DNA from 4 places in the Halomonas sp. TG39a genome. Region 4 is predicted to be linked to each of the others. Evidence: predicted binding sites of a transcription regulator. Region 4 holds the regulator's gene; each other region holds the start of a gene.
What was found. The regulator PhoB, encoded in region 4, activates phosphate uptake and scavenging genes when phosphate is short. The targets are predictions, from matches to a motif close to TGTCATANNNNTGTCANA.
Positions count from the first base shown of each region.

Region 1: the regulator PhoB is predicted to act here: its motif matches at 2,113-2,130, upstream of U738_RS17400 (bifunctional metallophosphatase/5'-nucleotidase).
Region 2: the regulator PhoB is predicted to act here: its motif matches at 1,977-1,994, upstream of phnC (phosphonate ABC transporter ATP-binding protein).
Region 3: the regulator PhoB is predicted to act here: its motif matches at 5,146-5,163, upstream of U738_RS01080 (esterase-like activity of phytase family protein).

Region 1 is NZ_JQLV01000001.1:3,860,016-3,867,788, forward strand. Features, by position in the region: gene phnE (phosphonate ABC transporter, permease protein PhnE) at 1-158, opposite strand, end outside; gene phnC (phosphonate ABC transporter ATP-binding protein) at 177-980, opposite strand; gene phnD (phosphate/phosphite/phosphonate ABC transporter substrate-binding protein) at 1,093-2,004, opposite strand; gene U738_RS17400 (bifunctional metallophosphatase/5'-nucleotidase) at 2,195-3,868, shown strand; gene U738_RS17405 (DUF1428 domain-containing protein) at 3,892-4,260, opposite strand; gene U738_RS17410 (YciI family protein) at 4,257-4,646, opposite strand; gene U738_RS17415 (YciI family protein) at 4,643-5,488, opposite strand; gene U738_RS17420 (LysR family transcriptional regulator) at 5,633-6,544, opposite strand; gene U738_RS17425 (aldo/keto reductase) at 6,644-7,696, shown strand; gene U738_RS17430 (RNA polymerase sigma factor) at 7,704-7,773, opposite strand, start outside.
Region 2 is NZ_JQLV01000001.1:3,210,102-3,217,874, reverse strand. Features, by position in the region: gene iscB (RNA-guided endonuclease IscB) at 1-918, opposite strand, end outside; gene phnC (phosphonate ABC transporter ATP-binding protein) at 2,174-3,037, shown strand; gene phnD (phosphonate ABC transporter substrate-binding protein) at 3,100-4,119, shown strand; gene phnE (phosphonate ABC transporter, permease protein PhnE) at 4,187-4,981, shown strand; gene phnF (phosphonate metabolism transcriptional regulator PhnF) at 5,017-5,763, shown strand; gene phnG (phosphonate C-P lyase system protein PhnG) at 5,808-6,254, shown strand; gene phnH (phosphonate C-P lyase system protein PhnH) at 6,257-6,979, shown strand; gene U738_RS14355 (carbon-phosphorus lyase complex subunit PhnI) at 6,979-7,773, shown strand, end outside.
Region 3 is NZ_JQLV01000001.1:224,814-232,586, forward strand. Features, by position in the region: gene U738_RS01050 (leucyl aminopeptidase) at 1-1,008, opposite strand, end outside; gene lptF (LPS export ABC transporter permease LptF) at 1,155-2,234, shown strand; gene lptG (LPS export ABC transporter permease LptG) at 2,234-3,313, shown strand; gene U738_RS01065 (RDD family protein) at 3,382-3,858, shown strand; gene U738_RS01070 ((2Fe-2S)-binding protein) at 4,028-4,234, shown strand; gene bfr (bacterioferritin) at 4,426-4,908, shown strand; gene U738_RS01080 (esterase-like activity of phytase family protein) at 5,252-7,423, shown strand; gene U738_RS01085 (carbon starvation CstA family protein) at 7,650-7,773, opposite strand, start outside.
Region 4 is NZ_JQLV01000001.1:3,514,950-3,522,722, reverse strand. Features, by position in the region: gene U738_RS15820 (LysR family transcriptional regulator) at 1-311, opposite strand, end outside; gene U738_RS15815 (hypothetical protein) at 325-681, opposite strand; gene U738_RS15810 (HU family DNA-binding protein) at 681-953, opposite strand; gene U738_RS15805 (NAD(P)/FAD-dependent oxidoreductase) at 1,063-2,253, opposite strand; gene U738_RS15800 (chorismate lyase) at 2,379-2,954, shown strand; gene ubiA (4-hydroxybenzoate octaprenyltransferase) at 2,990-3,880, shown strand; gene phoB (phosphate regulon transcriptional regulator PhoB) at 4,006-4,695, shown strand; gene phoR (phosphate regulon sensor histidine kinase PhoR) at 4,698-5,984, shown strand; gene U738_RS15780 (hypothetical protein) at 6,290-6,595, shown strand; gene U738_RS15775 (hypothetical protein) at 7,240-7,542, shown strand.

The DNA.
Region 1 (7,773 bases), 350 kb from region 4:
TTGACGGCACCACGGAGCAAGCGTTCCACGGTTAAGTTGGTGGCCATTATCCCTTGTACAAAGAGCGCTAAAAAAATCACCACCACGCCCCAGGTAAACGGGGAAGGATTGGCGAAACGCGGCGGTAAAGGCGTTGTGGTTCGGCGGAGATTCGACATAGTTTCCTCGTTAACGTATCAGGCAGTGGGTAGGGCGGCGTCATCAACAGCAGGGGTGGAGGCTTGGTCAACCCGGACATCGCCCTGGTAGAGCTGCTGCATAGTAGCTAGCGCGACTTCTGGCCGTGGCGTATCAAGGACTATTTGCCCCGCTTTCATACCGATAATACGGTCGCCGTACTGTTGGGCTAACTCCAACTGGTGCAGCGTGCACAGCACGGTTAAACGTCGCTCCGACACCACGTCCAGCAGCAGATCCATGATTTCCTTACCGGCTTTCGGGTCAAGGCTGGCCACTGGCTCATCGGCAATAATGATCTCGGCGTCTTGCATCAGTGTGCGGGCAATTGCCACGCGCTGCTGTTGACCGCCGGAGAGCTCACGGCAATCCGCGTGGGCCTTATGCGCTAACCCTACGCGTTCAAGCGAGGCCATGGCGCGCTCGCGTAACTCATTAGTGGCAAAGCAAGCGAGCGAGGAGAGCAAGCCAAAACGTTGCTGACCCATAGCGCCATACAGCACGTTTTGAAACACGCTGACGTTCTGCACCAGATTAAATTGCTGGAAAACCACACCCACTTTGCGTCGTAGCTGGCGTAATTGTGGTTTAGAAAGGTGAGTGAGGGAGTCGCCCAAAATAGTGATCTCCCCTTGATCATGGGATGTTAGACCATTTAGGCAGCGCATTAACGTCGATTTACCGCAGCCGTTCGCACCCAACAAAATGACGCACTCGCCTCGAGTAATCTCCAGCGTTAAGCCACGCAGTACGTGCAACTGCCCGTAGTGTTTATGCAGATTGTGAACGCTGATAGCCTTCATAAAAAAACCTCCTGCGTTAGCGGCAGGAGGTGGATAAATTGAATGTTCATGGACAGACCTGCTTATTAGCAGCACATCCCTGTGCCGTTGTGGAGCGAAAAGAGGGAAATGTTTACAGATCGATACCCGCTGCTTCGTAGGCGCGGCGTACTACGTCGTAATCTGCGTTGGTGCGCTCAAAGCCTAGCGAAGAGTCCCGGTTTAAGAACTTATCTTCGTTGCGATCCGTTGCAACCAATGCGTTCCATAGCTTGTCGGCATTAGCTTTGAGCGACTCGCGTAGGGCGGTTTTGCAGGCGTCATCCAGAGAGCCGCGCATCACCACCGGATCGCCGGGCAGTACATCGCTTTTGGCGATTACGCGGTATTCGCCATCGGGATCCATCGCCTGAATTTCGTCGATATCCCGGTTGCCACCGCCCATGGCGTCTACATCACCATTAACGAGTGCCGCAATGCGTGCATCACCGGCCATAATGATTTCTAGATCACGATCGATATCCAGGCCGGCGTCTACCAACATCTGGCTGGGGAAGATATGCCCGCTGGTGGAGCCCACATCTTTCAGCGCTACGCGGTGGCCTTCTAGGTCAGCTAGGGTTTCGATATCGCTGTCGGCGGGTACAAAAAAGCTGCTGCCGTAATGCGGGCGCTCAATGGCAAACAGGATTTCGATATCGCTTTCACGATCGAACAGCACAAACTCAGAGGGGCCAGCGAAAACCAGGTCTACATCGTCGTACTGAAGCGCCGTGCCTGCGGCCGTGCGGTTGCTTAGGCTAAACATTTCCAATTCAAGACCAGTAGTTGTTGTAAACGCTTCGGCGAAGGGGCCGAAAGCGTCTTCTAGCGGCCCCATGCCTTCAATGCCGGTATCCGCCATGCGAATCGGATTAGGGCAGACATTGCTCAAATCATCATTGGCGAACACGCTCGATGACGCAGCGAGAGAAATCCCTGCGATCGCGAGGCTTAGCGCTAGTTTTACGGGCGAGGTTTTTACGGGCACTGTTTTTATGGACATAGGCTTTATGCATTAGTCGTTATCCTGTCGGCGAAAGAAGGCTACATTGAAGTGCTAGCCAGGGTGGCAGCCGACGATGACGGGAACATGTAATGAAGATGACGATCTCGTCACGGATTAATGACAGCTCCGCCATTGGCTTGCTTTACTGCTAAGGTGTCTAAACACCGATATGAAAGGAGTCATTTAAATGCGTTTTCACCGCTATGGCATGGCGCTAGGGACAGCGTTATTCGTCACCGTTCCTCCCGCCTTGGCTGATAACTTCACCTTGACGCTGTTTCACACCAATGATCTACACGGGCGTACCGATCAGTATCCCTATTTGATCACCACGCTGAATGAAGCGCGGGAGACTTACGGTGAAGGATTACTGCTGGAAGCCGGTGATATCTTTTCGGGCACGCTCTATTTCACTGAGTTTCAGGGCCAGGATGCTCTCGAATTCATGAATTTGATGGGCTACGACGCCTTTGTGCCGGGTAATCATGAGTTTGACTTGGGTGACCCGGAACAGGGGCATCAGGCGTTAGCGGCATTTTTTGCAGGCGCCGAGTTTCCCATATTAGGGGCCAATCTAGACTTTTCAGCAGGCCCTGAGTTTGCTGACATGCTGGGTGAGTCTGTCAGCGTAGATCCGCAAGCCGGGCAGCTCTATGACGGCATTGTGGTTGAGCACAATGGCGAACAGATCGGCATTTTTGGGTTAAGCACCCAGGATAGCGAAACGATCTCAAGCCCCGGCCAAATAGCCATCAGCGATTATCGTGAAGCGGCTGAAGCCATGGTGGCAGCGTTTGAAGAGCAGGGCGTTAACAAAATTATTGCCCTTACCCATCTTGGTTACGACAGCGACCCCAGCGTGGGTAACGACTTGCTGCTAGCGGAGCACGTCGAAGGTATCGACATTATTATTGGCGGACACAGCCATAGCCAGGTTTCGCCCCCCAGGCTGCTAAGCGAGAGCCACGCTGGTGAGGGGCTCCCATCGCCGACGGTGATTGGCCAGGCAGGCGAGTATGGTCAGCACCTTGGGGTTATGCAGGTCACCTTCGACGAGGAAGGCGTGGTGGTGGATACTAGTGGCGAGCTGCTCGCCGCCGACGATCGTGAGGCGGATTCCGACGCGGCTCAGCGGCTTGAACCCTACACCGCTGAGATTGAAACACTGCGGGATACCTTGATCGGCGCCAAGGCGATCTCAGAGTTGCCCAACCCCCGCCACGGCAGCGGCGATGAACACAGCGTGCGTGCCAATGAAACAGCGCTGGGCAATTTAATCACCGATGCCCAGCTGCATGCCGCGCAGCAGGTAGCGCCCGACACGGTCATGGCGATCCAAAATAGCGGTGGTATCCGCGAAGCGATTGAGAGGGGCGATGTGTCCGTAGGCGATCTAATCGCCGTACAGCCGTTTGGCAATCGCCTGACGTTGGTCGACGTTACCGGCGCCGAGCTGCTGGAAACCTTCGAGATCGCCCTGGCTAATGCTCCCGGCGAAGACGGCGGTTTTCTGCAGGTGTCAGCAGGCGTTGAGTTGATGTATGACAGCAGCGAGCCGCCAGGTGAACGGGTGATCAGCCTAAACGTTGTCCAGGAAGGTGCGATGCAGGCGATTGATCCAGAGCGTACTTATACCATCGCCACCAACAACTTCACCGCCGCCGGTGGCGACAGCCATACGGTACTCGGTGAAGCCTACGCCGATGGCCGTAACACCATTGTCGGCAATACCGATTGGGAAATGCTGCGCGACTATATGGTGGAACGCAAAGAAGTGTTCTACCAGGTTGAAGGGCGGATCACTGATGTAACTCAACAAGATGTAGTTGAAGAGAATGGGGCCCAGGACGATTCGGATTAAATCTCTGGGCCACTTGTTCACGCTTACTCATTGATGATGCTTGCAAAGCCTCCATAAATGAGTCTCTTACCATCAAATGGCATCGGGTTAACGTCCATCTGCAGGCGAGGGTCCTGCATGGCTTTGGGCATGGCTTCATCGCGCACGGCGCGGGATGGCCACTCTATCCATGAAAAAATAACCGTCTCGTCATCCTTGCGCTTAACCGCCATGGTGAAGGAGGTCACTTCCCCATCGGGCACATCATCGCCCCAGCACTCCACCACGCGGAGCGCCCCGTGCTCCTTGAACACAACGGCCGCGGCACGGGCATGTTCAATAAACTCAGCTTTATTAGCGCTAGGCACGGCAGCGACGAAACCATCCACATAGGGGTAGGCGGCAGTATTCATGATTGTTCTCCTATTTCTGTTTTGGGTGCTGCTTTAGGTGGCAGTTCTCGAACCGGGCGGACTTCAATGCTGCCCAACCGGGCGGGCGGAATGCGGCTAGCCAGCTGCAGTGCCTCGTTCAGGTCGTGGGCTTCCAGCAGATAGAAGCCAGCCAATTGCTCCTTGGTTTCCGCGAAGGGGCCATCGGAGATCAGCGTTTCGCCATCGCGCACGCGCACGGTGGTGGCGGTCTCCGTCGGTTGTAACGGCTGTCCGGCCAGGTAGTGGCCGCTGGCGCTCAGGCGCTCAACCCCAGCAATGCATTCCTGGTTGAGGTCGTGCCACTCCTGTTCGCTCATGGCGTTGATAATCTGTTCCTGGTAATAGACCAGCGCAACGTACTTCATGGGGAGTCTCCTTCTGTGGCCAAGGGGCAGTTGTCTGATGGAACGTTTACCATCCAGCCGACGCCAAAACGATCTACCGTCATGCCGAACCCTGGTGACCAGAAGGTCGCTTCGAACGGCATGATAATCTTTCCACCCTCCGCTAGCTGAGCAAAGGTTCGGGCGGCCTGCTCGATATCCTGATACTCCAATTGAACCTCTATCCCTTGCGGTGGTGTATAGCAGTCAGCTGCCAGATCCGCGCCCATCAAGCGGCGTCCCCGTAGATTCAGTGAGGCATGGATGATGCGGTCATGAAGGGCGGGCGGCGTGTGTTCAGCGGCGGGTGTGTCAGCATAGGTTAACAGGCACTCCAAATGCCCTCCGGTTACATCAGCATAGAACTGCATGGCCTCCCGGCAGGTGCCGGGAAAGGCAACGTGCACGTTCATGGCATCGGGTACACGAGCAAGGTTACGGTGCTGCTCAATTCCGGCACCGGGCTCAAAATCCTCCAGTGAAAAGTAGCGCCGTAATTCAAGGGTCACGTTGCCATCGGCATCCTGAGTAGGCCATTGCTGGGCCCACTCAATGGCCGCCTGCAGAGAAGGGGCTTCCAGCACGCTGTAACCGGCAATACGCTCACTGGCTGGCGACAAAGGCCCGGGGATGATGGTGGGCTCACCGTTTTTGAAACGGATCAGACATCCGTCACTGGTCGGATGTAAGCCATCGCCGCTCAAAAACACGCCAGCCTCGGTCATGCGCTGGTTATAAGCAGCCATGGCGGCAAACATTTCCTGGGATGGCATAGCGCCATTCTCGGTATTGGCATCGGCACGGCGTATCAGCATGAATTTCATTGAGAGCCTCCTGGTTGGTCAGGGTAGTGACTCTCTGTAGTCGTTTGACGTGCTCACGAATCGACACAGCCTAGATATTATTTTTGGTAATCGGAATATCTGGTTGATTTCCTTCTGCCATCGGATGCAGGTTAAATGATCTTATTACGTAGCAACGACTTTCCGACTGCACGCCATGACATGATCGAGGAACGCCCGAAGTTGCGGAGTGACCAGTCGGTTGCCTGGGTAGTAGAGGTAGAACCCTGGCTCCCTTGGACACCAAGACGCCAGCACCTCAACGGCATCGCCGGCCGATAGCAAGCCCCTCACCTCCGGCTCAAGGAAATAACCAATACCAAGTCCATCCTTGACCGCACGCAGTCGCGTTGCCACATCGTTGGTACACAGCGGGCCGGTCACAGCCACCCGAACGGACTGACCTTCGCGCTCGAATTCCCAATGGAATAGGTGTCCTCCGCTGGGCCAGCGCATATTGATACAGGTGTGTTCCTTCAAAGCAGCGGGATGCTCCGGTGTCCCCGCCCGAGCCAGATAGAGCGGCGATGCCACCGCAATCCAACGTAGCGGCTCGCTCATTGGCACTCCCACCATATCCTGTTCCAGGCTCTCACCGAGCCGCAGCCCGGCATCACACTCACTAGCCACCACATTTTCTAAACGATCAGAGATGACGATTTCGACTTCAATTCCAGGGTAAGTCTCGGCAAAGCTAGCCAGATGTGGTGCCAGCGCATAAGCAGCCCCAGCGCGTGACGCATTGATCCGCAACCGTCCGCCAAGCTCGTCCTGTTGCTCCAGCAACTGCGCTTGAGCCGCTGAAATCTCCTTCAGAGCGGGCCGAACTCGCTCATACAACTGTTGGCCCGCCTCCGTTGGCCGCGTGGTTCGGGTGGTTCGGTTCAAAAGGCGCTGTCCTAAGCGTGCCTCTAACCGCTGGATCGTCTGACTGAGTGCCGAGGGCGAAACACCGAGCCATCCCGCCGCTCGTGCGAAATTGCCATGTTCAACGATTGCCACGAAGGCACCCAATTCCGCCACATCGCTACCTTTCATTGTTCATTTCAGCTTCATAGTCCATGAATATATCGGTGTATTCTGTCAGTTTAAGAACAAGCCTACCATTGCGGAAACCAACAGCTTAGGGAGAATCCCATGCAGCTCGACCACTACCGCTTGCTGGGCCGTTCGGGCCTGAAAATATCGCCGATGGCGCTAGGCACCATGACTTTCGGCACGGAATGGAGCTTCGGCGCCGACGAGTCGACCTCCCGCGCGCTCTTTGATCGCTACGTCGATCATGGCGGCAACTTCATTGATACGGCGAATTACTATACGGATGGCACTTCCGAGTCCTTTGTCGGCCGTTTCGCCCAGGGGAAACGGGATCGCCTGGTCATTGCCACAAAATACACCTTGCCGATGCACAGTGATGACCCCAACTCTGGAGGCAACAGTCGACGTAGTATGGTTCGTTCGGTAGAAGACAGCCTGACGCGCCTGGGCAGCGACTATATCGACCTGCTGTATCTGCACGCCTGGGATTTCACCACTCCCGTGGAAGAGATTCTGCGCGCCATGGATGATTTGGTGGCAGCAGGAAAGGTCGTTTATCTGGGGCTGTCGGATATCCCTGCTTGGCAGGCTTCACGGATGCAGGCTATCGCCGATCTCCGGGGCTGGTCGCCAATGGTTGCAATGCAGCTGGAATACAATCTGATTGAGCGCAGCGTGGAAGGTGACTTGGTTCCGATGGCGCGTGAAATGGGGATGGGTATCATACCCTGGTCACCGCTGGCGAGTGGACTGCTGACGGGGAAGTACAAGCGTGCCGAACTCGCACCCGAAAACGTGGTCAGCGGCAGCCGTGCCGCCATCGTGACCGAGGCGGGGCCCGTCCCCGAACGCAGCTTTCGCATTATTGACGAAGTGAAACAGGTCGCTACGGAACAAAATACATCACCTGCCACGGTGGCTTTAGCATGGCTGCTCACCCGTCCTGGTATGGCTGCACCGCTCATTGGAGCGCGATCGATAAGTCAGCTTGAAGCCAATCTGGCCGCACTCGAACTGGAACTGACAGGTGACCAATTGGCACGGCTCGACGAGGTCAGCGCAGTGCCTCTAGGATTTCCCCATGAGTACCTGCGGCGCCCGGCGGTTCAGGCAAATATCTATGGCGATATGTCGATCTCTATGCGGGGCTAATGAATGTTTATGGAGCTGGCTCTAGTTCGTTTAACCGCTTTAGCAAAAAGCGTTTTTCGGGCGTCAGGGTGGCCAAT
Region 2 (7,773 bases), 300 kb from region 4:
ATCAGTGGTCTTGAGCGCGGAGAACAGCGCCCAACGGGTCGCGTTGACGGCGCTGGCATCTCTTAATGACTGCTTGAGCTGGCGCTGTACCCGCTCTAGTCGAATGGCAGCGGTGTGGCCATTGGCTTTCAAGCGGCGATGCAGCCCCTTGTCGTGGGCAAAGAAGTCAGCCAATGCCTGGCTGTTCTTGGCCTGATTGCAGGGGTGGCAGCTCAGCGTTAAGTTGCTGACACGATTCGAACCGCTGCGTGAACGCGGCACCACATGCTCGACTTCAAGTGGTGTGTCTGTGTCGCCACAATACGCACATTCGCGCCCCCACTTTTCCAGTAAATATTCGCGCACCTCGTAGCCCAACAGCGTGCCTTGCTGATACTCGACGCCGCTGATCTCTGGGTTTTCCAACTGTTGCGTGTCAAAGCGCACTAACTCTTGGCAGATGCCGGTGATCGGTGCCAAGCGACTGAGCCGATTTACCCAGGCCATCACGGTGTCAACGCGATGCTGCAGCGACGGTGCCAACCAGTCTTTAGACTTAGTGCGGTTGTTAAAACGCGGGGCGCGGTAGCGCAGATTCTTCGACCGGCGACGACGCCGAAAGGCGGCGCGTTGTTGTAACGCCTTTTTGATCTGGTACCCACGATGCACCAGCTCAAACAGACGCAGCACATGGCGTTGTTGGTCGTCTGGCTTGGCACTGTTCGATTCGCGCATCAGCGCCAACCCAGTGGTCTTGCTGCCAGGGTCAATGCCCAGGCGTAGCGGCTGCATGTCTCCGCCCACCCGATCTTTCAGTCGAATGGTAAACGGGTAACGCTTATGCACCACGGCACGACCGCGCCCTAGCAGCAAGCGGGCGCGCTTTTCGCTGCACGGCATCAACGGTTGCTTCTGTTTGTCTATTACGAAAACCGCCATGCGATTTTCTCCTGTGTAAATACCCTTACGGGTCTTGTGTCGCGAGGCGTGCGCCCCGTCTCCCCTCGGGAATGTCGATAACCGGCTCCTGCTGACGATAGCGCTGCCAACAGCGATCAAGACCTTCGGCGTTTTACCTTGCGCCCGCATGATCCTGACCTTTCAGAGCGGCAAGCTGAGGAAGCACTTGCCGGTGAGTTTTGGCGACCTGTTATCAACGTAGCGGGTTGGCTACCGCTCTCCCTGGTCAACCCAGCGTGTTGTCCCAAGCTCCCGCCTTCAGGCGGGGGTAGTTGACTGAGCATTTAGGATCCCTTTCCCAACTTAAAACCGCTCTCGTTGGAAATAAGGCAAATGTGCAATTGTGTTCTAACGAATTGTATTCAGGGCAGCGGTTAGATATGACTGCACATCTCGGCAGTTTTTTAGGCGACTAGCAGCAGCTCAAATTAGCGTATGCCGAGCAACTAGCTGTAAAAAACGATGAAGTAACTTTTGATTCTAAACCCGGCTGCTACTGAAGGTGGGGTGATGTCGGCAGGGCAGCATTTGCATACCCGGCTGGTACTCTCGGGTCGTCAGGTCGACGTGGGGACAGAGCGATGGACGTGTAAGCGTTGGAGTCTGGGTTCGGTTTGGCTTTGACGTTGAATAGCATGCCAAAGTTGGTGGGCCTTACTGGACCGATGCGCCGGGCTATCGCTTCGTGTGAGTCGGGCTCGGTGGGTAGGTTGCGCAAGCGTACTAACCCCTTGCCCAGGATGCTTGAAAGAGCAGGAGCGAGAATAGACTCCTCTTCCTCACTGCCCGCTTCGGTGTCGAGGAGCCCTGTGGCGTCCAAGCTGTCTGGGCCCTCTTCTGTGTCTCTCTTCCACGTTTTACCGGAACTGGCGGTACTTCTGGATCGCCAATATTGTCGTAGTCGTGGGCTCGAAGCCAGCCGGGGTGGAAGCGCAAGCGCCGTCTTTCAGGAGCAAAGTCTACGCACAGTGCACCGGCTTCATCGATTTCGGCACCGGCGATCTCAGGCCAACTGGGTAAGAGTGGTCGGATAACACTATGACGACCGGGTGACATAAACGTTTCAATCGTGTGTCATTAAGAGATAAGTCCTTGATATTGGGTGAACGACACTGTTGGCGTTGCTTCGAGGAGGCTGAGGAGCGGCTGAAATTATCATCAAAATGACATTGTCTAGACAACTGGTGTTCATCTGCTTCCACCAGAATGGCGCTATTCCTAAAGGAGAAGCGTCATGTCTATTCCTACTATTAACGCTGAAGGCTTAAACAAGTCGTTTGGACACCGACAGGTGCTAAACGATGTCAGCTTTCGCGTTGCAACAGGCGAGATGGTTGCGCTGATTGGGCCATCCGGCTCAGGCAAGTCCACGTTACTACGTCATCTTGTCGGTCTTACCTGTGGAAACCGTATCCAGGGTGGCCGTGTGTCGCTGATGGGTCGTGAAGTGCAGGCGAGCGGACGTTTGCGCAAGGCCGCTCGCATCGAGCGCTGCCGCACCGGTTATATCTTTCAGCAGTTCAACCTGGTGGGGCGTCTCAGCGTACTGACCAATGTGTTGGTTGGGCAGTTGGGTAGCATGTCGCGGCTAAGAGCTCTCTTTGGTCGATTTACCGACCAGGAGCGCCAGCGTGCGTGCGCTTGCTTGGCCCGAGTGGGGCTGGAAGAGCTCATTGATCAGCGCGCCAATACGCTTTCGGGTGGACAAATGCAGCGGGTCGCCATTGCTCGGGTACTCATGCAGGACGCCGAATTGATCCTGGCGGATGAACCCATTGCTTCCCTCGACCCGCGTAGCGCTCGCGAGGTCATGGAAATTCTCAGCCGTATCCACGCCGAAGACGGCCGCACAGTCGTCGTCACTCTTCACCAAGTCGATATAGCGCGTCGCTATTGCCATCGTGCCGTTGCGCTCAAGGATGGCCGACTGTACTTCGATGGCCCCATTAACGAACTCACCGATGAACGCCTACAAGCGCTTTATGAAAATGCCGATCTTGATGAGCTCCGCGCAAGCGAAGCCTCAAACGGCGAAGCGCTGCCCACTGATCGCAGAGATAGAAGGCCACCTACCGTCGTAACGCCGGTGCTGGGCTGATACCTGTGCCGGTCACGCATGAAACCTGCCATTGATAACCCTATTAATCTGGAGAGACACCCATGACGTTTAAATATCGCCGTTTGGTTCTGCCGCTGATGGCGGGAATTGGTCTGGTAGCTAGCGCCCAGCTGTTCGCCGCCGAAACGCTCAAGTTTGGCATTATCTCTACCGAATCAAGTCAGAATCAGCGGCCCATGTGGCAGCCGTTTCTAGATGATATGTCGCAGAGCCTTGGGGTAGAGGTTGAGCCTTTCTTTGCGACCGATTACGCCGCGGTGATTCAGGCAATGCGCTTCGATCAGATCGATCTCGCCTGGTACGGCAACAAATCGGCGATGGAAGCCGTCGATCGTGCGGGTGGCGAGGTGTTTGCCCAGACGATTCCGGAGAATGGTGAGCCAGGCTATTGGAGCTTGATGATTGTGCATGAGGATAGCGACCTGCACAGCATCGAAGACGTATTGGCGAACGCATCTGATCTCGTCTTTGGTAACGGCGATCCCAATTCAACGTCTGGCTATTTGGTGCCCGGTTACTACGTGTTTGCCCAGAATGGTGTGGATGCGTCCTCTGCCTTTAAGCGCACCTTGAACTCCAACCATGAAACGAACGCGCTGTCGGTCGCCAACCAACAAGTCGATGTGGCGACCTTCAATACCGAGAGTATGGCGCGCCTGGAGATCACTGCACCTGATAAAGCGGAGCAACTTCGCGTGGTGTGGACATCTCCTCTAATCCCTTCTGACCCCCTCGTATGGCGCAGCAACTTGCCCGAAGAGACCAAAGAGAACTTGCAAGACTTCTTCTTCAGTTATGGCGAAAGCGATGAACAGAAGGAGATTTTAGCCCCGCTGCAGTGGAGTCATTTTGCTCCTTCCAGCAACGATAGCCTATTACCGATTCGCCAACTGGCGTTGTTCAGTCAGCGAGCTGATATCGCCAATGACCAGAGTCTCTCTGACGCTGATCGTGAAGCTCAGCTAGCAGCATTAGATGAACAGCTGGATGCGCTCAATCAACGCCTCGAGGAAATGGAAGAGGCTGAATCGGACGCCCCCTCTGTGGCCAACGCCGAATAACGTTCAAGCACTTAATTGATTATCCACGGCGGGGGATCGCGGGCCGATCCCCCAGCCCGGAGAGACCATGAATACTCACGCTTCTCAAATGACCGCATCGTTGCAGCGCCGACGCAGCTGGTTTTCGCTAATCGCCTGGGGTGTGTTGCTGGGTGTGCTGGCCTGGTCCTGGCAGGGTGCCGAAATGCGCCCCAGCTTGCTGGTGACGAATGCGGACAATATGGCCACGTTGGCTGGGGATTTCTTTCCCCCCGCGTTCGGCAATCTTGGTCATTACATCAATCAAATGCTGGTAACGATCCAAATCGCTATTTGGGGCACATTGCTGGCCATCATCGTCGCGGTGCCCTGCAGCCTGCTCTCTTCCGAAAACTTGGTGCCCTGGTGGGTTTACCAACCGATGCGTCGTCTCATGGACGCGTGCCGTGCCATCAATGAGCTGGTCTTTGCCATGCTGTTCGTGGTGGCTGTGGGGCTGGGGCCTTTTGCCGGCACGCTGGCACTGTTTGTACACACAACGGGGGTACTGGCGAAGCTGTTTTCAGAGGCAGTGGAAGCCAGCGATGCGGGCCCAATGGAAGGCATTCGCGTGACAGGAGCAGGACGTATCGAGGAGATCACGTTTGGACTGATCCCTCAGGTGCTGCCGCTATGGATATCGGTCAGCCTTTACCGCTTCGAGTCGAATATTCGCTCTGCCACCGTACTCGGCATGGTGGGTGGCGGCGGCATTGGGGTGGCGCTGTGGGAAACCATGCGCGGATTTCAGTTCGCTGAAACCGCCACCATCATGCTGGTCATCATCGTCGCCGTCACGTTGCTTGATGTGGCCTCCCAGCGTTTACGCAAGCGCTTCATTTAGCTTGGCAACCCAGCGTCTATTTGGCAGGAGTATAAATGTCTAGACAACTGATACAGCACCACCGTCAGGAAGCGAGCGAGCCGCGCTATCGCCAATTGGCCACGATTCTGGCCCAGGAAATTCGTAGCGACCATAGCGCCGGTGACCAGCTACCCAGCGAACAGGCATTGGCCAAACGCTTTGAGGTAAATCGCCATACGGTTCGCCGTGCGCTGGATGAACTGGTCGCTGCCGGCATGGTGACGCGCCACCAAGGGTGGGGCACACAAGTGGTAGACCGGCGATTGGACTATATGGTGAGCGCCGGTAGCAAGGTCACCCACAACTTAGCGGAATTGGGCCTTAACACCGAAACACGCTGTTTAGATCAAGGGCTTTTGCGACCGCCAGAAGCTATCGCTCAGCGCTTTGAACTGGCGGAGGGTGAGTGTCTGTTATGCGTGGATACGCTGCGGCTTGTGGATGGTGCGCCGCTGCTTCATCTGCGGCATTGGTTTGATGCCACGCGCGTGCCCGACTGGTGTGAGCGTTATCGCGGTGGCTCTACCCGCGCAGTGCTTGACCAGCACTATGGCCTGCGACTCACCCGCGCCGAAGTGCGCCTGGATGCAGTTCAGGCGGATCGTGACGATAGCCGCTTACTGCAGTGCCCTCAGCTTGCGCCGCTATTGATTCTGACCAGCGACAACGTCGATGAATCACGGCGCTTGGTGGAAATTTCCGTCAGTCGCGCCCGGGCCGACCGTGTTGCTTACCACTTCGATTTTCCGAATGAGCGCTAACGCAGGGTCGGCCTTCACCGATCTGACAACGACGAGGAACAATGATGACTCCTGAACAGCGTCACCGCATTCTCGCGCTGACACCTTTAGAGCGCCTCAATGAGGGTTGGCTGAAGCTCGGTATCAAGGCAACGCATCGCTGCGTACGCGGGCCTGAAACCGGGATGGTCATGGTGCGTGGCCGTATAGGCGGGACGGGCAATGCTTTTAACCTGGGCGAGATGACTCTGACCCGTGTCAGCGTGGTGCTCGATGAAAATGTGCCCGATGGCGGCGATATCGGCCACGGGTGGGTCGCGGGGCGGAGCCGTGAACACGCGGAATTAATCGCCTTGATCGACGCTTGCGCCCACAAAGCGCATTGGGCGCGACGCATCGATGCGGAGCTGATTGAACCACTGACTCAGGCGCTAGCGGACGAACGCGCTGAGCGCTCCCAGCTTGCTGCGGCAACGCGGGTCGATTTCTTCACAATGGTGCGAGGGGAGTAGATATGCACGACATCACCATGGAGCTCTCGTCGTCGGAACAACCACCTCATGTGCCCAAGCCGCATCAATGGCCCGCATTGAAGGAAGCGGTTCACCACAGCCAGCAGCTGTTCCGACAAGTATTAAGCAGTATGGCCGAACCCGGCACCTTTGCTGAGGTGGACCTGGCAGCGCTACCGAAAGACGTTGCGATGTCGCCCGCTGCCTGGGCAGTGCTACTTGTGCTGTGTGACCTGGATACACGGGTGTGGATTGCGGACGAACTAAACCGCGATGGTTTAGCCGAGGCGATCGCCTTTCATACCGGGGCACGCATTGTGAGTCGCGCGGAAGAGGCTGATTTTGCGCTTGTGATGCCGTCCACCTGTCAGGCAATGCCGCGCTTTTCTGAAGGTAGCGATATCTACCCTGACCGGAGTACCACGCTCATCGTAGTGCTGGAATCCTTGACGGAAGGGCGTAGTGATGCCAGCCCTCGCGGCAATACATGCTGGCAATTAAGCGGCCCCGGAATTTTAAATCAGCGAGTGCTTGAGCTCGATGACACGGCTGAGGCGCTAATGCAGCGGCTAGCGCTCAACCGCGCAAGCTTTCCACTGGGTCTTGACACGATTCTTACCTCGGGATCTTCCCTAACCGCCATTCCCCGTAGCACTCGTATCCAAAAGCCGTTGGAGGGTGCATCACCCACTCCCTTTACTCATCCAGCCAAGGAGCGCGTCTGATGTACGTTGCCGTTAAAGGAGGCGAGCAGGCCATTGCTAACGCCCACCGCTGGATGGCGGACCGCCGTCGAGGCGACCGACACCAGCCTGAACTGCAGACCGAACAGATTCGTGACCAGTTGGGGCTCGCGGTGGATCGCGTCATGGCAGAGGCCTCACTGATGGACGTTGAGCTTGCCGCGTTGGCGTTGAAGCAAGCCAGCGGTGACCTAACCGAAGCGGTGTTTTTGCTGCGTGCCTATCGAACCACGTTACCCCGGCTGGCCGACAGCGTGCCGCTCAAAACAGAGGCCATGCATGTCGAGCGGCGTATCAGTGCCGCCTTCAAGGATGTGCCCGGCGGTCAGGTACTGGGGCCAACCTACGACTACACCCATCGACTGCTGGATTTCATGCTGCTGGCCGAAGGTGAGATTCCTGATCCGGAAAGAGCCCAGGCAGGGCTTGAGGCTTGCCCCCAGATCCTGGATTCGCTCGATGCCGAAGGGTTGATTGAAAAAGAGCTGGACGATGGCACCGAGCCTTATGACATCACCAGGGATCCCCCGGATTTCCCCGTCGACCGAGCCACGCGTTTACAAATGCTAGCGCGAGGCGATGAGGGTTACTTGCTGGCGCTGGGTTACTCGACTCAGCGTGGCTATGGCCGCAACCACCCCTTCGCTGGCGAGATTCGTCAGGGCACCGTCGAGGTGGAAATCGAAGTGGAAGGCTTCGATGCTCCTCTGTGTATCGGTGAGGTCATGATCAGTGAATGCCAGATGATCAACCAGTTCTGCGGCAGTCGCGAAAAG
Region 3 (7,773 bases), 3.3 Mb from region 4:
GATATCGCCGGGCTTGGTGGCGTGGCCGTCGGGCATGTTTTCCGCCGCGGCGACGATAAATACCAGGTTGAGCTTGGGCTTGATCGCCAGCACTGCTTTGACAGTGCCGAACACGCTGGCGGCGCCGCACATGTCGAACTTCATTTCGTCCATACCTTCGCCAGGTTTGAGCGAAATGCCGCCGGTATCAAAGGTAATGCCTTTGCCGATCAGCACGTGGGGCGCTTCTTCGCTCTCTTCGGCGCCCTGGTACTTCATCACGATCAGGCGTGTGGGTTCTTTGCTGCCGCGGCCTACGGATAGTAGCGAGCCTGCACCCAGGGCTTCCAGCGCTTCTTCATCAAGAATATCCACCTCGAGCGCGCCTTCTGAGTCGCGGCCCAACTGCTCTGCCTGCTCGGCTAAGTAGCGGGGGGTGCAGATATTGGCGGGCAGGTTACCCAAGGTGCGGGTGTAGTTTATCCCCTGCCCAATGGCGTTGCCCACTAATGCGCCTTGCTTCACCTGCGGGACAGCGTCGGCATCGCTGATAATTAATGTCAGCTTGGCTAGGCTGGGGGCTGGCGCAGGCGACGATTTGAACTGATCAAAGCGATAAATAGCCCGCTCAACGGCTTCCATGACCTTGCGCGCGTTCCAGGCCGCGTCGCGATCGGCCAATGGGATATCACCAAATACCACGCTTGCTTCGTCGATGGGCAGTTTCACCAGCGCGGTCATGGCCGCATCCAGCGCCTTGATAAAGGCCGCTTCCTGACATTTTTCGCGCTCACCCAAGCCCACCAGTAAGATACGTTCAGCGCCCAGGCCCGGTGCAAAGGGCACCATTTGCACGTTGCCCAGCGCGGCGTCGAAGTCGCCGCGTTCCAGCAACTGGCCGATTAGGCGTTCGCTGGCGTCGTCCAGTTTGGCGACGGTGGGCAGTAAGTCGCCCCCTTTAAAAACCGGCACCAAGAGGCAGGGTGTTTCAGCTTTGGCTGGGTTTGCGGTCTGAACGGAAAATTCCATGACGGCTCCAACAAGACAAGCATCGAGGGATTCGGGATAATGCCCCGTTGCTTTTGATTTTGAAAAGGGACTGTGAATAGTTTGATTAGTGTACCCAAGCCATACGCTTATTGCATGGCATCCTGCACGTCTAGCCGGAGAGCGCGTTGATTTTATTTCGGTATCTAACTCGCGAAGTGTTACTCACCATGTCAGCGGTTGCTGGCATTCTGCTGCTGGTGATCATGGGCAGCCGCTTTATCCGCTATTTTTCGGACGCAGCGGAAGGCGATATCCCCGTCACCATGTTAGGCAGCCTGATGATGTTTCACCTGCCTGGCTTTATGGAGCTCATTCTACCGCTGTCGTTTTTTCTAGGCATCCTGCTCGCCTACGGGCAGCTCTATATGAATAGCGAAATCACTGTAATGGTCGCCTGTGGGATGAGCCCCACGCGTCTATTGAAGGTGACGTTGCTGCCTGCCAGCGTGGTGGCGGTACTAGTCGGTGTCTGTAGCTTGTGGTTGACGCCTTTTGGGGCGCTGCAAACCGAGACCGCGCTGGAAGAGCAGCGCAGTCGTCTGGATGTTTCCGTGTTGGCGCCGGGGCGTTTTCAAGAGTTCGGCGGTGGCCGTACCGCCTATATCGGCAGCTTCTCTAGCGACGGAACGGAAATGCAGGATGTGCTGGTGCACGAGCAGAACCAGCAGGGCGACGAAGGCACTCACGACTACGTTACCCGGGCGGCATCGGGCTATCAGGAAACCCGACTCGAAACGGGTAGCCGTTTTCTGGTGTTGGATGACGGCGAGCGCTACGGGGTGACGCCGGGCGATAAGAGCGCCGAGCGGCTCACGTTTGAGCGTTATACGTTGCGACTGGGGTTGAATCGTGACCGGCAGGAGCTGGATTCATTGGAATACGCCACCACGCCTGCGCTGTGGAATAATCCAAGCCCCCGTGCCCAAGCACAATGGCAGTGGCGGGCAGGACTCCCGCTTATGGTGTTTGTGCTGGCCTTGATGGCGCAGCCGCTTTCCCGGGTTAATCCCCGCCAGGGGCGCTTTGGTAAACTGCTGCCCGCGGTATTTTTATACGTCGCCTATCTCAGTCTGCTTCTGGCGGTGGTCGATGCTACTGGCAGCGGCACCTGGCCGACTACGTTGGGGGTGTGGCCGGTACACGGACTGTTCTTAGGGTTGGGCCTGCTAATGCTGTGGCGCTCGCAACGTAAGGGGATGCGCTGATGCTGAAGTTGTTAACGGTAGCTGATCGTCTTGATCGTTACATCGCCCGCAACGTACTGGCGGCCATTATCGTCGTCCAGTTCGTGCTGCTTGGGTTGGATATTACCATTGCCTATATCGATGATTTAGGTGATGTACAGGCGGGTTATACCGCGCTCGATGCATTGCTTTACCTGCTTATGCGCACGCCTTGGCGCTTTTATCAGTATGCCCCTGTGGCGGTATTAATCGGCGCGCTAATTGGCTTGGGCAGTATGGCCTCAAGTAACGAGCTCACCGTTATGCGCGCTGCTGGGCGTTCGCTGGCGCGCATCGTGTGGGGCGTGATGAAACCGGTGCTGGTGGTCGTCGTTGTGGTGCTGCTGGTCGCTGAGTATGTCAGCCCGCGCACCGAGCAGTATGCCGAGGCGTGGCGATTGGAAAAACTTCAGGGCGAAGGCGCTATGCTGACCAGCCGCAGCGGCTGGCAGATCGAGGGCGACAGCGTCTACCGTTTCGGGGCGATTCGTGCCGATGATGTGGTGCTCGACTTAACCCGCTATCGCTTTGATGACCGCCAGCTTGTCGAAGCCACCTACGCCCAGCGGGCACGTTGGGAAGGCGATGCCTGGCGGTTGGAAAACGTGGCGACCACGCGCATTTTTGACGACCACACCGAGTCCGAACAGACGGCAAGCATGGGCTGGGAAACGTCCTTTACCCCCACCCAGTTAGAGCGGCTGCTGCGCGATATCGAGAGCCAGGCGCCCAGCGAACTGTGGGCCTATGCCCAGTTCCTTGAAGCGCAAAACCTGCAGAATGACCAAGCGCTGCTGTATTTTTGGCAGAAGATGCTGATGCCGCTGACCATGGGCTCGCTGGTGCTGATTGCTGCCTCCTTTGTGTTTGGACCGCTGCGTACGGTGGCTGCAGGCACCCGGGTATTTTACGGCGTGATCACTGGGCTGAGCTTTAAGTATGTTCAGGATCTTCTGGCGCCCGCCTCGACGATTTTTGGCTTCTCGCCCGTCTGGGCGGTGCTGGTGCCGACACTGGCGTGCGCCGGGGTCGGGATCTACTTTCTACGTCGCAACGGTTAATGCCGCAACGGCATCGCTGCTGCTTATCGCCTGAAAACCGCCAATAAACAGCCAGGAGCTGGGAAAGAATGAGGGAAACACGACGCTTTACTCAGTTGGATAGCGTATGGCCAGCGGGCCTTGGCCGCCGTTTGGGCGCCATGCTGTATGACGGTTTTTTAGTCATTGCCATATGGATCGCCGTGACGGTCGTACATATGCTGTTTTTCCGTTATGTGCTTGGTCAGCAGCCCGAAGAGATTGGCACCACGGCCAGCGATATTTGGAGCCTGCGCCTCATGCTGGTGTTTTTTGTCACGCTGTTTTTTGTTTTTTCCTGGTCACGCGGTGGTATGACCCTGGGCATGCAGGCGTGGCGGCTGCGGGTGCAAGCAGCAGATGGCTATTCGCTGAACTTGAAGCAGTGCCTGATTCGCTGCGCGGTGGCGTGGCTCTCGCTACTGGCCTTGGGTTTGGGCTACTTATGGGTGCTGTTCGATAAACAGCGCCGTAGCTGGCCGGATATTGCTTCCAACACACAAACGGTGGTTTTGCCGAAAAAATAGTTTTACCGGGCATCGGCCATTTTTTTTGAAAAAAGCGTCGCTTCGACAATATCTTATCGCGCTCTTCATATTTACTAAGACGAATGGCTAGCAAAAAGCAGTAATTTCTACTTGATAAGATGTATGCGAATCATTTACATTCATCTCATGATTTCTATGAGGTGTCGCCATGTACGTTTGCGTGTGCAAGGGAGTAACCGACCATCAGATTCGCCAGCACGTTGACGACGGTGCGCGAAGCTGGCGAGAAGTACGCGAGGCAACCGGCTGCGCAACGCAGTGTGGTAAGTGCGCGTGCTATGCTAAATCTATTACCCGCGATGCCGTTCAGGAAGCGCGCCAGGAAGCCAATATGGGGCTCGCTTACGCCGTGTGACGCGAATCACTATTGTTAGGGTTATCTTTAGCAAACAACTGATTTACTTGAACTTTTAATCACCTTATCTATACTCTCAGAAACGCTGGGAGTATAGCTATTTGCGTCTATGCTCTTCTCCAAACGTAACTGCTTGATCGTATTGTCTAAACTAGATTAAACATCAGCATTACAGTAGAAAAGGTGACGTTATGAAAGGTGATACGAAAGTTATTGAGCATCTTAATAAGGCGCTCGGCAACGAACTGGTTGCGATCAATCAGTACTTTTTGCACGCCAAAATGTATAAAGATTGGGGTCTGAAAGCCCTCGCCAAATGGGAATACGATGAGTCCATCGAAGAGATGCAGCACGCTGACAAGATCATCGAGCGTATCCTGTTCCTCGAAGGTATCCCCAACCTGCAAGACCTGGGCAAGCTGCACATCGGCGAAAACGTCAAAGAGATGCTCGAAAGCGATCTAAAAATTGAGCACGACGGCCGCAACGACTACATCGAAGCGATCACCTATTGCGAAAGCGTTAAAGATTACGTGACTCGCGATATGCTGCGTGACCTGCTCGCCGACGAAGAAGACCATATCGACCACATCGAAACGGAACTTGGTTTGATCGACAAGGTGGGTATTCAGAATTATATGCAGCGTCAAATGCAGATGGCAGGCGACGAGTAAAACGCTATCGCGCGTATGTCGTATGTATAGAAGCAAGCTAGCAACCAAAACTAGCTAAAAAGCAGCCAGTCAGGGCTAACTGACTGGCTGCTTTCGTTCTAAAGTCTCCTTTTATCTATCGATTTTCCTGCTTCCCTTTTCCCCTATGCGTTCCTTCACTACTTACCCATCTTCGCGGCAGCCTGGGTTTAGCGTTGAGGTGTGCCGATAGCCAACGGCGCTAACTTAGCCTGTGAGTGTCATAAGCCTGACATCGCCATGGTGTTGGATAGTTAATCGGGCATAGCAAGTTTAATAACTTAATCAGTCGTTTCTTAAGCTTAAGCAGGGGATTAACTCCATCATGATACTCAAACGCAGACCAATCCTATTGGCGCTGGCTGCTGTGCTGGCCGCCACGCAAGCGGCAGGTGCGGCAGATAAGCATTTCAACCGCATCGCCAGCTTCGCGGTTCCCGATAACATGGCCGAGGGCGAGGATCGTACACGCGAGACCGCGCCTGAAATCATTGCTGCCTCCGGTGATGGCATGACGCTGGTGTATACCGATAGCCCGCTGGGCGTGATCGGGCGCATCGATATCAGCGACCCGGCTAATCCGCAACCGCTGGGTAATATCGTTATGGACGGTGAGCCTACGGCCGTATCGGTGCTCGGCAATATGGCCTATGTCGGAGTGAATACATCGGCTTCCTACAGCGAACCTTCCGGGGAACTGCGTACGGTCGATTTAGCCAGTGGCGAGATACTCGCCTCCTGCCCGCTGGACGGACAGCCCGATAGTGTGGCTTCCGCTGCGGCCCCCGATGGGCGCTTTGTCGCTGTCGCCATTGAGAACGAACGCGACGAAGAGGCGGGTGATGGACGTGTACCGCAGATGCCCGGCGGTTCCGTGGCACTGGTGGAGATCAATGCGGAAGGGCTGGTTAACTGCGACAGCCTGCTCTACGCCGACGTAACCGGGCTCGCCGAGATCGCCCCCGAGGATCCCGAGCCGGAGTTTGTCGATATCAATACCCTGGGTGAGACCGTCGTCACCGTGCAGGAGAACAACCACCTGGTGGTGCTCGACTACGCCGGAAAGGTGGTGGCGGATTTCAGTGCCGGGACTGTCGAGCTGGACGGCATTGACGCCAGCGATGACGGTGCGCTGATTTTCAACGAGCAGCAAGCCGAGCGCCTGCGTGAGCCGGACGCTTTGCAGTGGATCGACAACGACCACTTCGCTATTGCCAACGAAGGCGATATGGATGGCGGCGCGCGCGGCTGGACGATCTTCAACAAGCGCGGCGAGGTGGTATACGAGTCAGGTACTTCATTCGAGCGCGCGGTGATTGAAGCGGGTCACTACCCCGATAAGCGTTCGGATGCCAAAGGCAGCGAGCCGGAGGGGATGGAGCTTGCGGTGTTCGAAGGTACGCCCTATGTCTTCCTGCTTTCCGAGCGCGGCTCGCTGGTGGGCGTTTATGACGTTAGCAACCTGGCCGAACCGCAGCTCACCCAGCTACTGCCCTCGGGCCTGTCTCCCGAAGGCGCCGTGGCGATTCCCAGCCGTGGCCTGTTAGCCACCGCCAATGAAGGGGATCTGGGCGAAGACGGCGGCCCCCGCGCCCATGTCATGATTTATCAATATCAGGATGCGCCAGCGGTCTATCCTACCCTGACCTCGGCGGGCGCCGATGAACTGATCGGTTGGGGCGCACTTTCCGGGTTAGTCGCCACTGACGACGTACTTTATGCGGTCAATGACAGCTTCTACAGCGCCCAGCCGCGCATCTTTACCATCGACCCCTCAGCCTCCCCAGCGCGGATTACGGCAGCACTGGACGTGACCCGCAACGGTGAACCTGCGCTAGGCCTGGATATGGAAGGCATTACCACCGATGGTGAAGGTGGCTTCTGGGTCGCTTCCGAAGGTAACGACAAAGGCCTTGCCAACACCCTTTATCATGTGGGTTCCGACGGTGAGATTATCCAAGGAATTGCACTTCCCGAGGCGCTCGCTCAACAGGCATTGAAGTGGGGATTAGAAGGCGTCACGCGCATTGATGATCAACTGTGGCTGGCGTTGCAGCGCCCCTGGCAGGATGACCCCGAAGGCATGGTCAAGCTACTGCGTTTTGATATCGACAGTGGCGAGTGGGGCGCTGTTCATTACCCGCTGGATAACGTGGAACAGGGTTGGATTGGCCTCTCCGAAATCACCGCCCATGGCGATTGGCTGTATTTGATCGAGCGCGACAACCAGATCGGCGCCGAGGCTAAGGTTAAGCAAGTGACCCGCATTGCCCTGGATGGCCTGGAACCTGCCCCGCTGGGCGGTGAGCTGCCGGTGGCCGAGAAACAGCTAGTGCGCGACCTGATTCCCGACCTAGCCAGCTACAACGGCTTTGTGGTGGACAAGATTGAAGGAATGGCGATTAACGATAATGGCAACGCCTGGCTGGTCAGTGACAACGACGGTGTGGACGATAGCTCTGGCGAGACCTACTTCTGGTCGATACCGCTGGAGTAGTCCCTGCCTGTATTCGTCTATACCGCAGCAGCATGGAAGCGATAAACATGAGGAGTAGGGGAAAAAAGGAAGGATAGGCGAGATAGGAGAAAAAGCGAGGGCACGCATCAAACACGGTTATGTGGCTGATGTGTGCCCTTTTTTGTGGAGTGGCTCTTGTGTGGAGAATGTCTTGTGAAGAGCGTCCTGTGAAGAGAGTGTGGCGGTAACGTTATGGAGCGCCTAACTATTTAGCTGCCATCACCTCGCCGCTGTCCACAAACTGGCTCGGTACCGCCGGCTCATCAACGGCAAAAGTTGCCCGGCTTAGACGACGGACACGCTTCATAAACAGCGCGATGCAAAGGAGC
Region 4 (7,773 bases):
ACAAAACCCTCACCTACGGTGAGTGATATTCTGCCGGTTTCCAGGCGTTGGTAGGATTCAAGCGAGGCGATAAAGCCTTCATCAAGGGCACCGCGCCGTTCGCAGTACTCAAGCAGCATTTCGCCTACAGGGGTAGGCGAAATGCCATCGCGCTGACGCTCCATGAGGGTGGCTCCCAAGGCTTCTTCCAGCAGCGCAATTTGCCTGCTCACTGCCGAGGGAGCAATGTCCAAGCGCGCCGCTGCGCGGCGCACTGAGCCAGACTCCAGGGTAACGCGGAAGTACACTAAGCGTTGATGAGGTATGTCCATCGATAGTGAGGCGCTACAAATACTTGAGCAGTTTTTGCAGCTTATTCATATCGGCGGAATCACCCACCAAGCGCACGCTGCCATTCATCATACCGTCGAGAAAGGCCTGCTGAGTTGGCTTTTTGAGCACTTTCAAGGCGGTATCCTGATCACGGAAACGTAGCTCTAGATCTAAGTCGACGGGCAGCCCTTTACCGGTACTGACACTTTTCGGTGTCATCCGGTAGTGGCGGGCAATACTTAGATCTTCCGTGGCAATCCCCCAGTCCAAGCCGCGCATGCGCTCTAACTGTTCACGAAAGCGCGGCTTGCGGCGCAGGGCACGTTTGAGCATTACGCCCAGCAGCCACAGCGTCAGCTTGAGCTTCATTAGGAAACGGCGTCCTTAAGTGCTTTGCCAGGCTTAAAGGCAACGTTTTTGCTGGCCGGAATTTGCAGTGGTGCACCGGTCTGCGGGTTTTTGCCGGTACGCGCTGCGCGCGCGCGAACGGTAAAGGTACCAAAGCCAATCAGAGCGACATCTTCGCCCTTAGCACAACTGTTGGTGATCTCATCCAGAATCACGTTCAGCACTTGGCCAGCTTTATCTTTAGAAAGGTCGGCATTTTCAGCGATGGCTGCAGCGAGTTCAGGTTTGCGCATAAAGGAATCTCCCCTTTTGAAAAGAAATCAAACATCAAATAAATGCATGTTGTTGAGTGCGTAGCCGATTAGGTTAGCTTTTCTAGCCTAGTCGTGAACGCGACGAAAATCAGCCTAGCAGCGTAGGGGCTGCTCTGGAAAGCTCCACTTTCCTTCTCACGCAGCCCCCTGTCAACGCAAAACCAATCAAACGACCGTATTTATTTTCAGCCAAGGCACTGATATCACCGCCTTCGCCTTCAATTCGCCAACGCTCGGGGGTGGTCGCCGGTGGGTAGGCAACCACTGGCAGCAGCGGCGTTTTAACCACCACCGGCCAAGCGCCAAAGCTAACCGGGGTGTGGGTGCCTGAAAGGGTTGCCGCCAGCGCTTTAGCGCTGGCTTGCAGCGGCTGAACGTACATGGCATTAACGCCGTCTACGCAGGCTACATCGCCCAGGGCGTAGATATTGGAGTGCGAAGTCCGCAACTGACGATCAACCGCTATGCCGCTAGGCGACACGCTTAAACCAGCAGCTTCGGCGAGCGCTGTGCGGGGTGCGAGGCCGGTGGCCATTAGCACGAGATCAGCGTTGACGGCCTCGCCGCTATCCAACCGCAGAACAGTATTTTCACCGCTGCTGAGCGCTATAGACTCAATTGAGCGGCCAAGGTGAAGATGGATACCCGCTTCGCTAAAGGCATCACCCAGGGCGTTCCCTAAGGGTGGTGGCAGCAAGCGAGGAAGTAGGGATCCCTCGGGGGCGACGATGCTGACTTGATGACCGCCAGCGTGAAGATCATTGGCAAATTCACAGCCCACTAGTCCCCCGCCAATAATCGCTACCTGTGCGGGGCCGTGGCCTAACGCGGTATAAAAGCGGCGGTAGTCGTCTAGGTCGTTGATCGTAAAGCAACGTGGGGCCACGCTGGCGTCGATGCTGAAGGGCACCCGTGGCGCGGCGCCAGTGGCTAATACCAGTGTGTCGTAGCCGAGCACCTGGCCTTCTTTGAGCAGTATTGATTGGTTATCCACATCCAGAGCGCTTACCTGGGTGTGGATAACCACCTGGGCGTTGAGCTCTTCGCCAAGCTGCGCTGCGCTGCGCTGGGCTAATTGATCCGGCTTCAGGCCCTTGGCGAAGCCGGTGGAGAGCAACGGCTTGCTATAGTCATCGCCGCTGTCAGCGCTTACCAGCGTAATCGAGCGTTGGTCGCCCAGGCGGCGCAAGGCGCGGGCAAGGCCAACCCCTGCCATGCCAGTGCCAATAATCACCAGCGCAGCGTGTGAAGATGTTTTTTGTGCTTGGGTGGCGGGCATGCAGACACCAAAAAGTTGCTAAGAAAGAGGCGCTAAACTAGAGCTGCTAAAAAAGGTGTTGAAACAAAAGCCTTTCATTGCCCCATGTTACACTAGCTGACCCGTTTATTGCCCTGGAGAACTTGGTGACGCCTGCTGCTTTTCGGCAAACCCCTCTATTTTCGCGCTGGCGCCAGATTGATGCGGCCCGCCCGGCGATGAGTGCCCCCTGGTGGCAGTGGGTTGCCTCTACCGACTCATTAACCGCCCGTTTAATGGCCGCGGGGGGCGATAAGCCTTTTCGAGTACGGCTGCTACGCCAGGGCGTCGGTTGGCCGCGACAGGATGAGGCTCAGGCGCTGGGCATTGGTGCTAAGCGTTACGCTTGGCTGCGGGAAGTGGCGCTGTGTTTAGATGAAACGCCGTGGGTGGTGGCGCGCTCGGTCGCCCCGCTCACGCAGGTAAAGGGCCAACGGCTAGAGAGCTTGGGCGAGCGCTCGCTAGGTAGTTGGCTATTTCGCCAGCCGGGTTTAGTGCGTGGGCCATTGGAAGTAACGACGCATTCCCCCCAGTTTGCTAGCGTCAACGGCATACGGGAAGGCTGTGCCTGGGGAAGGCGCTCCGTTTTTTATCACGGCTGCAAGCACGGCAGTCTGTCGTTATTAGTGCAAGAGTATTTTTTGACGGCGATGGCGGATGATCTTGGCCTGCCTTCGCGCTAGGCTAGCGCCTGCATCTTATTCTTCGTGAGGTAAGCATGGATCGTTCACTGTTGCGGCCGAAGGGATGGGCTCGCGTGGCAGATTTTTTACAGCTGATGCGCTTGAATCGGCCGATAGGCACATGGCTTTTGATGTGGCCGACGCTGTGGGCACTTTGGGTCGCTGCAGAAGGCGTGCCCGGGCGAAATGTGCTGCTGATTTTCGTGGCCGGTGTTTACGTGATGCGTGCCGCGGGCTGCGTGGTCAATGACTATGCGGATCGCCACTTTGACGGCCATGTGAAACGTACCAAAAACCGTCCATTAGCCACGGGCCGGATCAGCGAAACCGAGGCGCAGCTGCTGTTTATTGCCCTGGTGGCCGCGGCGTTTATTCTGGTACTACTAACCAACTGGTTTACGGTGCTGCTCTCGCTGGGCGGGGTGCTGCTGGCGATTATTTATCCGTTTATGAAGCGCTATACCCACTTTCCCCAGGTGGTGCTGGGCGCGGCTTTTTCCTGGGCAATTCCGATGGCTTTTGGCGCCGTGCTTGGCCACGTGCCGCTGGAAGCATGGCTGCTATTCTGCGCTAATGTGTGCTGGACAGTGGCCTATGATACCCAGTACGCCATGGTCGATCGCGACGACGATTTAAAAATTGGCATTAAATCGACGGCCGTGCTGTTTGGAAACGCGGATCGTTTGATTATCGGCCTGCTCCAGTTAGCCACTCTGGGGTTGTTGGCCTGGGTAGGCTGGCGGGTTGGTTTAGGTGGATTCTTCTGGTTAGGGCTTGCGGCCATGGCGGCGACTTTCCTGCATCAGCAGCGCTTAATTCGCTATCAGGAGCGGGATCCCTGCTTCCAGGCGTTTCTCAATAATCACTGGTCGGGGCTACTGATTTTTGCCGGTATCGCGCTAAGTTGGTGGCCTATCACTGGGTAATCTCGGCGGTTGTCATGTAACTGTCATCAAGTCATGGTGTTATCGTCATTGACATGTCATTGAACTGTTTTTCTTTGAATTCGCTTTCTTTGAACTAGTTTTTTCGAACACCGTGAGGCTCTGGTATGACCGCCAAGACCGTTCTGATTGTCGATGATGAAGCGTCGATTCGCGAGATGATCGCGGTAGCGCTGGAAATGGCTGACTATCGCGTGCTCGAAGCGGATAATGCCCAAGATGCTCATGCTATGGTGGTTGACCACCAACCCGATCTACTGCTGCTGGACTGGATGATGCCGGGCACTAGCGGAATTGAGCTGGCAAGGCGCTTAAAGCGTGAAGAAGCTACCGCCGAAATTCCTATTATTATGCTCACCGCTAAAGGCGAAGAGGATAATAAAATTCAAGGGCTTGAAGCCGGTGCCGATGACTATATCACCAAGCCCTTTTCACCCCGGGAATTGGTGGCTCGGTTAAAGGCGGTGCTGCGCCGTGCGACCCCGCGTGGGGTTGAAGACCCGATAGAGATTAACGGTCTGCTACTTGATCCGGTAAGCCACCGGGTCAGCGCCCACGGCAAAGCGCTGGAAATGGGGCCTACCGAGTACCGTTTGCTGCAGTTTTTTATGACCCATCAAGAGCGCGCTTACACGCGTAGCCAACTGCTTGACCAAGTGTGGGGCGGCAACGTCTACGTCGAAGAACGCACGGTCGATGTGCATATTCGCCGCTTGCGCAAAGCGCTGGGCGACGTGCATCAAAACCTGATTCAAACGGTTCGGGGTACCGGTTACCGTTTCTCTGCACGGGTGTAAATGTGCGTTTATGGAGTCGTGAGCTGTGGCGAATAGCGTGGCTGTCCACGCTGGGTACTTGCTTAGGTTGGCTATTGGGCTCGGCTGGGCTAGGGCTTTCGGCAGGGCTAGCGGTATGCCTGTTTTACCATTTACGTCAGTTGCGCGAGCTCTACCAGTGGCTCACCCTTCACCCACACGATGAGCCGCCTGCTGCTCGCGGAATGTGGGGCGAGTTATTTGACCGCTTATACCGCTATCAAAAAAGCCAGCGTATTACCCAAAGCCGTCTGCGCGCTACCTTAGCGCGTATTCAAGAGTCGTCTGAAGCGATGCGCGACAGCGTGGTCATGCTTGACCGTCACGGTGATCTGGAGTGGTGGAACAGCGCTGCCACCGCCATGCTAGGGCTACAAACCGCCCATGACCGTGGTCAGCACATTACCAATCTGCTGCGCGATCCAAGCTTTATCAGTTACTTTAATGCGCGTAACTACAGTGAGCCATTAACGCTAACCTCGCCGATTGATGAACGGCGAATTCTGCAGTATCAAATTACCCTGTACGGTGACGATGAACGCTTGGTGATGGCGCGCGATATCACCCGCTTGCATCGCCTTGAGCAGATGCGGCGCGACTTTGTTGCCAATGTCTCCCACGAGCTGCGCACTCCTTTGACCGTGCTCTCCGGCTATTTGGAAACCTACAGTGATATTGCCGATCAGTTGCCGCCGCGATTAGGTCGTAGTATCCAGCAAATGCAGGAACAGACCCAGCGGATGCAGAATTTGGTCAATGACTTATTGCTGCTTTCGCGTCTGGAGATTGATCAGGGCGGTAAAGATCATCACCCGCTGCCACTTGGGCCTTTACTACAAAGCGTTTGTGATGATGCGCTGGCCCTGTCGCATCAGCGGCATACCATCACAGTGGCGCTTGAAAGCGATGCGCGGCTGTTAGGTAGCGAACAGGAAATTCGCAGCGCCGTCTCTAATCTGGCCTTTAATGCGGTGCGCTACACGCCAGCAGGCAGCCAAATCACACTGCGCTGGAAAGCTAGCGCTACTGGCGGGGGCTATATAGATGTTGAAGACAATGGTGAAGGGATTGATCCCGTTCATATTCCCCGCTTAACCGAACGCTTTTACCGAGTCGATAAGGGGCGCAGCACTGCGACCGGTGGTACAGGCTTAGGCTTGGCGATCGTTAAGCACGTGCTATTGCGTCACGATGCACAGCTGCAAATTGAATCTCATCCCGGCAAGGGCGCGCTGTTTCGCTGCTCCTTCCCCTCCTCGCGTCTGGTTTAATTAAGCAAAGGATCCAACGCACAACATTTGTAGAAGTGTGCAATATTGGCATGCAAGGTTGGTAAAACTTACTCATGTGTCATTTTTATACAGCTTTAAGCGCCAATTGATGGCTTGGGTAGTATTTCTTTGGTATAGCGGTTATTTGTTAAGTCATTGATTTTATTTGTTTTATATTTTTATTGTGACTTTTGGCATGCCAGCTGCACTTTATTAAGTAAGGAAGATGACCGCAGGAATTGCTGGCTACTGGTTAGCCTTTCTTTCTTAACCAAGCGGTAACAAACAGCGATCGGAGGTGGAATATGATGTCCAAGGATTTTCTCAAGAAAGCTGGTATTTTAGGTGTATCTTTTGGCCTGATGGCAAGCCCATTGGCGTTTGCACAAACAGATGAAAACACTGCAATTGATGAGAACCAAGGCATCACGGCTGATGAGCAGCCAATGGATGCACAGGGTACTGGTAGCTCTAGCAGTGATAGCATGAGTAACGATTTAACCCATGACGAAGGCGATGATGCCAGCGACATGGAGCCTCAATCAAGCAGTCACTCAGATGACGCTGAATATGACGAAGATGAACTTGTTGAAGAAAATGGCGGTAGCTAATTATTGATGATTTTTTAGATATCATTGAATGCTTTTTCATAGGATGAGGAAGCGATCAACAGGATGTTATACAGACAAGGATGTGCTTCGGATTCAAGGATGAATCAATAGGAAATCAAAACGTTAGTCAGGGTAAATTCCAGGGTTGGAATCCCGCACAAGGAGTGGAAGCTAGCGTTAGTCATTACCTATAACCTATTCTGATATCGGGCCCCGCTGTGCGGGGCCTAATTTTTTGCTGTCTGCTTTTTCGCCTCCTGCTTTTTCCTTATTACTTCTGCCCACCCGCCTTCGCTGCCACTCCCTTTACAGTACTTTTTTCGTTTTTCTATAAACGCTAGCGTCTAGCGGCCTATTAGCTGTGCCTGGGTTGCTTTGCTGAGTGTGTCATAAAGGCACAGACAATTTTGCGCATGTGTCATTAGTGCACATGTAATTAGCGTGCTTTTGTTTTTAGCGGCATATGATTGCGCGCAATTTAAATTGTTTAAGTATTTGATTTTTGGTTATTAACTTTTTAATTTTTGTTTTTGGCATTGCATATGCAATCTCAAGGCAGTGAAGCTAACCGCAGTGAGATATCAGCCACAGTGCCCCTCTCACTTCACTTCAGCGGTATCAAACAGTCGCCAGGAGTAAATAGTATGTTTAACGCATTTGTGAAAAAAGCAGCCGTTGTAGGTCTTTCATTTGGTTTGCTGGCCAGCCCGCTAGCCTTTGCCCATATCTCCATCGATGCCAATCAAGACTTCACGGTTGATGACGAGCCCATCCAGGCGCAGTCTCATCACACATCCGGCCAAGCAGATTTTAGCCCATCTGATCTAATGTATGACGAAGGCGACCGCCCTAATGTCGTCAAGGCAGAGTCTCATCGCACTAGTGGTCAAGCGGACTACACCGCTAAAGATTTGACCCAAGACGTAGGTGATGGAAACGTTTGGTAACAAAAGTTTGCAATTTCGAGAAAATATATTACGATTAGGTTGTGAGCTAAAAGCGTAAAAACGTGTCACACCGATAGGGATGCACGTCGATTCAAGGAATGAATCAAACGACAATCAGAGCGCTGGTCAGGGTTAAATTCCAAGGTTGGAGTCCCGCAAACGGAAAGGAAGCTAGCGCTAGTCATTGTCATAATCTTGTGTCCTTAGACCCTGCTGATGCGGGGTCTGATT